One region of the Streptomyces sp. NPDC004134 genome, then DNA from elsewhere that is predicted to be linked to it. Evidence: riboswitches for the same ligand, from Rfam matches in the RefSeq annotation. Region 1 holds a riboswitch; each other region holds the start of a gene.
What was found. A riboswitch is a leader RNA that binds a small molecule or an ion and turns the genes downstream of it on or off. The one in region 1 is predicted to bind cobalamin.

Region 1 (2,249 bases):
GTGAAGTCCAGCGCCAGGCCCTCGACCGGCGCCTTGGCGAGCACGGGGAGGGCGTCGCCGAGGCGGCCGAAGTACGAGGCGACGAGGAGCGCGGGGCGGTCGGCGCGGGCGCCGAGGTCGCGGTAGGCGCGCTCGGCGGCGGCGAGTTCCGCGGGCGTACGGTCCTGGACGAGCGCCGGCTCGTCGAGCTGCACCCACGCGGCGCCGGCCGCGCGCAGATCGGCCAGCACCTCCGCGTACACCGGCAGCAGCCGGTCCAGCAGCGACAGCGGCTCGAAGTCCGCGGGCGCGCCGGGCGCGGGCTTGGCGAGCAGCAGGTACGTCACGGGCCCGACCAGCACGGGCCGCGCCGCGTCAGGACCGAGCGCCAGCGCCTCGGTCAACTCGGCCGTCTGCTTGGCCGCGTCGGCGGTGAAGACGGTGTCCGGGCCCAGCTCGGGGACGAGGTAGTGGTAGTTGGTGTCGAACCACTTCGTCATCTCCAGCGGCGCCGCGTCCTGCGTGCCGCGGGCCATGGCGAAGTAGCCGGCGAGCGGGTCGGCCGCGACGGCGGCGCGGTGGCGGCCGGGGATCGCGCCGACCATGACGGTGGTGTCGAGCACGTGGTCGTAGTACGAGAAGTCGCCGGTCGGCACCTCGTGGACGCCGGCGCCGGCCAGCTCCCGCCAGGTGGCGCGGCGCAGCTCCGCGGCGGTGGCGCGGAGTTCGCCGGCGGTGACCCGGCCCTTCCAGTAGCCCTCGACCGCCTTCTTCAGCTCCCGGTGGTGGCCCTGCCGGGGGTAGCCGTACACGGTCGCCCGTGCCGCCGCGGCTGCGGACTTCGCTGTCACGGAGATCTCCTTCGCGAGATGGATCCCTGAGATCCCGGGACCGGAAGGAGAGGGGGAGACAAACGCGAAGAAGGCAGCGCGGCGCGTGGCCGCCGGTCCTGCGCGGCGGATTTCCGCATGCCTGCCTGGTACGTCACGTGCGCCGACCCGCCCTCGAGGTCACCGGGATGTCCGCGCACGGAGGACCCGCGCACGGGCAGCGGGCAGGTCTTCGGACTCGCGGGCAGGTCCGTACGCGCACTCGCGCGCACGGGCGCCTAATGGCCGTCGCTTCCCGGATCCGCCGGATCCAGTGCGTATGACGGCGGTCGTTCCCGCTCACCGCTGCGGGGCAGTCCCGGATTCCCACCGGGTTCCCTCTTGCGACGCCACCGCCTGGCGGACGGGGCGAACCGGCTGCACGGGCCAGTGTAGGCCGCCCCTCCGGCAGCGGAACGGGCCGCCGCCCTTGACCCCGACGCAGGGTCAACCTCCGAGCATGGCGCCATGACCACGAGAACCCCCGCCGTCGAGGCCGCGGGACTGCGCAAGGCGTACGGCGGCCGCGAGGTCCTCGCCGGCGTCGGCCTCACCGTGCCCGCAGGCACCGTCTACGCCCTGCTCGGCCCCAACGGCGCCGGCAAGACCACCACCGTCCGCATCCTCACCACCCTCCTCGCCGCCGACGCCGGCACCGCGCGGGTCGCCGGCCACGACATCCGCCGCGCGCCCGCCCGGGTGCGCGCGGCGATCGGCGTCACCGGCCAGTTCTCCGCCGTCGACGGGCTGCTCACCGGCCGCGAGAACCTGCGCCTCATGGCCGACCTCGGTCACCTCGAACGCCACCGCGCCACCGCCGTCACCGCGGGGCTGCTCGCCCGCTTCGGCCTCGCCGACGCCGCCGACCGGCGGGCCGCGACGTACTCCGGCGGCATGAAGCGGCGGCTGGACCTGGCGATGACCCTGGTGCCGGGACCGCGGCTGATCTTCCTCGACGAGCCGACCACGGGACTCGACCCGCGCAGCCGCCGCGAGTTGTGGGACGTCGTCCGCGAACTCGTCGCCGAGGGCACCACCGTGTTCCTCACCACCCAGTACCTGGAGGAGGCGGACCGGCTCGCCGACCGCATCGGGGTGCTCGACGGCGGCCGGCTCGTCGCCGAGGGCACCGCGGCGGAGCTGAAGCGCCGCGTCACCGGCGGCCACGTCGAGCTGCACGCCGCCGACGCCGCGCGGGCGGCGGAGCTGGCGCGCCGGCTGCCCGGTGCGGTGGCCGACCCGGCGGCGCCGGCCGTCACCGTGCCGTACGACGGCAGCCTCGGCGCGCTGCGGCGGCTGCTGGCCGGGCTCGGCGACGACGGGTCGGTCACCGGGCTCGCGGTGCACACGCCGGACCTGGACGACGTGTTCCTCGCCCTGACCGGCCACGCCGCCGCACCC
Region 2 (2,249 bases), on a different contig from region 1:
AGCGAGAACACCGTGCTCGCGGCTTCGAGCTGCTCCCGGTCGGGGGTCCACTCGTGACGGTGGACGGCGGGGGTGGGCGAGGGGGCGGTGTCGCGCTCCGGCATGCGCCTATCGTATGGCCGTACGAGGCGCGGGGCGGGCGTCGCGGCTGCTCAGCCCGCGCGGTACATGCCGACGGAGCCGTGCCCGGCGACGTCGGCGAAGCCGAACTTCTCGTACAGGAACCGCGCGGGCCCGTCGGCGACGAGCGACACGTACGCGGTGGCGGGCGCCCGCCGGTCCAGCTCGGCGACGAGCGCCGCCATGATCTGCTTCCCGAGCCCCTGCCCCTGGTGGTCGGGCAGCACGCACATGTCCACCACCTGGAACACGGTCCCCCCGTCCCCCACGACCCGCCCCATCCCCACGGGCACCCCGCGGTGGTACACGACGACCCCGTACCAGGTGTGCGGCAACCCGGCGGCAGCCGCCTCGGCCGCCTTGTCCGACAGCCCGGCCCCGGTCCGCAACCGCCGGAAGTCCGCGACGGAGGGCACCCCGGCCCGTATCTCGTAAGGGCCGCTCATCGATTCCATGCGTTACACCTTAACGGGCCGCCGCCCGCCGGTCAGGTGGCGGCGGGTGGCTCCGGGGTGCCTGTCGTGCACGTCACGCGCCCTCCCCCGGAGGGGGGTTCGTCTGCGATGATGGCGCCTCCAAAGGCGACGGCGGAACGAGGAAGCCGGTGTGAATCCGGTGCGGTCCCGCCACTGTGATCGGTGAGCCGGCTCCGAACAGGCCACTGCCCCCGCGGGGGTGGGAAGGCCAGGGGCCGGCGGCGAACCGAGAGCCAGGAGACTCACGTCGTCGCCTCCTCGGCGGATCTGGGGCGGATTTCCCCGGAGAGGAGCGTGCGCCGTCGTGCGTGCCCTGCTGCGCGGCCCGGTGCGGTCGCTGCGTGTGGTCGTTCCCCTTTCCCTGTTGCTCCTCGCCGCCTGCGGGGGGCCCGCGCGGGACGACGGGCGGGCGGAGGGGGAGTCGCCGCCCGGGTTTCCCGTGACCGTCGGCAACTGCGGGGTCGAGACCGTCTACGAGCGGCCCCCCGAGCGGGCCGTGACCCTCAACCAGCACGTCACCGAGATCATGCTCGCCCTCGGGCTGGAGAAGTCCATGGTCGGCACCGGCTATCTCGACGACGAGATCCTGCCCGCCTACCGCGAGGCGTACGACGGCATCGAGGTGATCGCCGGCGAGTACCCCTCGTACGAGACGCTCCTCGCCGCGGAACCCGACTTCGTCTACGGCGGGTTCGCCAGCACCTTCGAGGAGGGCCGCGGCCGCGACGCGCTCGCCGGGGCCGGCATCGACTCCTACCTCAGCCTGGAGGAGTGTGCGGACCCGCCGGTGACGGTGGACCTCATGGACCGCGAGATACGCACCGTCGCCGAGGTGTTCGGCGTCCCGCGGCGGGCGGAGAAGCTGCTCGCCGGGCTGCACGGGACGCTCGACGGCGTGCGGGAGGCGGTCGCCGGGGCACAGGCGGCGGAGGTCTTCGTCTACGACAGCGGGGACAAGACCGCGTTCACCGCGGGCGGCGGCGGGATCGGCAACGAGATCATCGAACTGGCCGGCGGCGCCAACGTCTTCGCCGACGTCGGCAAGACCTTCGGCGACGTGTCGTTCGAGCAGGTCGCCGCCCGGGCACCGGACGTGGTCGTCATCTACGACTACGGCGACCAGTCCGTCGCCGACAAGAAGCGGTTCCTGCTCTCCCATCCGGCGCTCAAGGACGTCCCGGCGATACGGAACGAGCGCTTCGCGGTGCTCCCGCTGTCCTCGACCGTCCTCGGCGTCCGGGTCCCGGAGGCCGTCGACTCGCTGGCCCGCCAGCTCCATCCGGACCGCTTCCGGTGACGAGGGCCCGGGCGCTGCCCTTTCCCGCCCTGCTCGTCCTCCTCCTCGGCCTGCTGCTGGTCTCCGCCACCGCCGCCGTCGCCCTCGGCTCCGTGCGCGTCCCCGCCGGCCAGGTCTGGGGCATCCTCCTGCACCGCCTCCACCCCGCCCTCGCGGACCCCGGCTGGACGCCCGTGCGCGAGACCATCGTGTGGGACGTGCGCCTCCCGCGCGTGCTGCTCGCCGGGGCGGTCGGGGCGGGGCTCGCGGTGTGCGGGATGGCGCTCCAGGCGCTCGTACGGAATCCGCTCGCCGACCCCATGCTGCTCGGCATCTCCTCGGGCGCCACGGTCGGCGCCGTGCTCGTCGTCGTCTTC
Region 3 (2,249 bases), on a different contig from region 1:
GAGCGGACCCGGGTGAAGGGGATGCCGATGCCGCCGGAGTGCTTGGAGAGCCGGGCGACCTGGTGGTAGCGCTCGTAGATCGAGTCCAGCTCGTCGAGCGGGGAGTCCAGCAGGTAGCAGGACGACATCTGCGGGTGGCGGGTGCCGGAATTGAAGAGGGTGGGGGAGGAGGGCAGGTAGCCGAGGCGGCTCATCAGCCCGTACAGCTCCGCGACTTCGGCCACCGCGGCGTCGGAGTCGCCGGCGGCCAGCCCGCAGGCGACGCGCAGGAAGAAGTGCTGGGCGGTCTCGATGACGGCGCGCTCGGTGGGGTGGCGCAGCAGGTAGCGGGTGGAGACCGTACGCAGTCCGAAGTAGCCGAACAGGTCGTCGCGGCCCTCGGCGACGGCCTCGTCGACCAGGGCGTCGAGGCGGGCGGCGTGCCGCCGTACGAACGCGGCGGTGGCGTCGGCGACGATGCCCTCGCGGTGGCCCACGGCGATCGCGGCCGAGAAGCTCGTGGCGCCCTGGCCGGCGGCCTCCTCGGCGACGGCCCGGGTCAGCAGCCGGGCGGCCAGCTTCGAGTACTCCGGCTCCTCGGCGATGAGCGCCGCCGCGGCCGCGGTGGCCAGCTCCCGCAACTCCGCCTCGCGGGAGCCCGGGTGGGGGTGCCGCCCACGCGCGCCCTGCGCGCTCTGGGGGAGGCCGCGCAGCGCGTCGGCGGCGACCCTGGCGGGGTCGGTGGCGGGCAGGTCGGCGGTCAGCTCGGCGAGGGTGCGGGTGAGCGCGGCGGCCGGGCCGTCGCCGGCGCGGGGGGTGGCGGAGGCGGGCTCCGTGGGCGCGGCCGGTGGTGCGATCGTCAAGATGCTGCTCTCCCTCGTTCGGCGGGGCCGCGCGGGAGAGGCTGCGGTACGGGCGCAGGCGGGCATGCCGAATCCGTCGAGGCAACCCCGTGTGCGTCCGCGAGCCCAATCCACGAGACCCGGACGTCATCGATCGCTGCCGGAGGTTTTCGGGCTCACGACATACGGACCGCCGGCGCGTGGCAGGCATGCCCGTACATCGCTTACCGTTGCGGGACAGCTCCGGAGTTCCACCGGATTCCCCTGCGTCGGCAGCTAGGACGAGCATACATCTAGTAGCTCGTCAGGGGAGCACCCCTATATGTTGTGTCGCGTGTCGGTCGGGCGTCAGAGGTCCGCGACGAAGGCCCAGAGCGGCAGACCCGGCAGCGGCAGCCAGTCCCGCGCCGGGGTGCGGACGAACCCCAGCCGCTCGTACAGCCGGTGGGCCGTGGCCATGTCCGGGGTGCTGGACAGCACCACCCGGTCCGCGCCCAGCTCCCGGGAGCGGTCCAGACAGGCCCGTACGAGCGCCTCGCCCACGCCCCGGCCGCGCGCCTCGCGGGCCACCGCCAGCATCCGGAACTCGCCCTCGCCCGGGCCGCTCAGCTCCGCGAACGGCGACCCCGCCGTCACGAACGTCACACTGCCCAGCACGTCCCCGCCGACCGCGTGGGCGTCCCCCTCGACCGCGACCAGCACCTCGGCCCGCTCCGCCGCCGCCCGGCGGCGCACGTCCCGCAGCTCGTGCACATACTCGTCGTCCGCGCCGAACGTCAGCAGCCCGTCCGCCAGATACGCCTCGGCGACCAGCTCGCCCGCCCGCTCGTACTCCTCCGGCCGCACCGGCCGCACCGTGAAGTCCATGCCCCCGAGTCTGCCCTGCGCCACCGACAACGGGCCGCCGCCCCCGGAAGCCGGGGGCGGCGGCCCGTACACCTGCAGTCTCCGCCGTGCCGCGCTCAGCAGCAGCGGAAGCCCTTCCGCGGGTCGTCGCCCGCGTCCGTGCGCATCCGCTCGAACTCGCGCCGGGTGGGCACCTTCGCCTCGGGGTCGTGCCCGCGCAGGTGCTCGACGTAGCGCTCGTACGCCGTGTCGCCGATCACCTCGCGGACGTACCACCAGACCTTGCGCCCGGCCGAAGCCAGCGCCGCCGTCCCGGTCACGACCCGCCTCCGTCCCGCGCACCGCCGCCTGCGCCCGGTCCTGCGCCCGCCTTGAACCCGCCGCCGCTGCCCAGCCCGGCCGCGGCCAGCTCCTGCTTCTCCTCCTTGGTCGCGATCAGTTGCGCCGGTGCGACGTACGACGACTCGTGGTACGGCTCCTCGTGGCTCACGACGGACTCCGGGTTGCGCAGCGACTTCACGCACACCCGGGCCGCGTCCAGGATCACGACGATCACCAGCAGCGCGAAGACCGCCGACAGCA

Region 2: it holds a riboswitch for cobalamin, as region 1 does, so the genes downstream of both, ACFYVJ_RS30945 (ABC transporter substrate-binding protein) here and metE (5-methyltetrahydropteroyltriglutamate--homocysteine S-methyltransferase) in region 1, are expected to answer to the same signal.
Region 3: it holds a riboswitch for cobalamin, as region 1 does, so the genes downstream of both, ACFYVJ_RS17975 (ribonucleoside-diphosphate reductase subunit alpha) here and metE (5-methyltetrahydropteroyltriglutamate--homocysteine S-methyltransferase) in region 1, are expected to answer to the same signal.

What each region holds. Positions count from the first base shown of each region.
Region 1 is NZ_JBIAMS010000005.1:4,453-6,701, reverse strand. It holds gene metE (5-methyltetrahydropteroyltriglutamate--homocysteine S-methyltransferase) at 1-830, opposite strand, end outside; cobalamin riboswitch at 1,036-1,192, opposite strand; gene ACFYVJ_RS08815 (ABC transporter ATP-binding protein) at 1,317-2,249, shown strand, end outside.
Region 2 is NZ_JBIAMS010000033.1:10,083-12,331, reverse strand. It holds gene ACFYVJ_RS30955 (ArsR/SmtB family transcription factor) at 1-104, opposite strand, end outside; gene ACFYVJ_RS30950 (GNAT family N-acetyltransferase) at 153-575, opposite strand; cobalamin riboswitch at 670-861, shown strand; gene ACFYVJ_RS30945 (ABC transporter substrate-binding protein) at 1,036-1,893, shown strand; gene ACFYVJ_RS30940 (FecCD family ABC transporter permease) at 1,890-2,249, shown strand, end outside.
Region 3 is NZ_JBIAMS010000013.1:50,548-52,796, reverse strand. It holds gene ACFYVJ_RS17975 (ribonucleoside-diphosphate reductase subunit alpha) at 1-842, opposite strand, end outside; cobalamin riboswitch at 965-1,111, opposite strand; gene ACFYVJ_RS17970 (GNAT family N-acetyltransferase) at 1,170-1,688, opposite strand; gene ACFYVJ_RS17965 (YbdD/YjiX family protein) at 1,784-1,987, opposite strand; gene ACFYVJ_RS17960 (carbon starvation CstA family protein) at 1,984-2,249, opposite strand, start outside.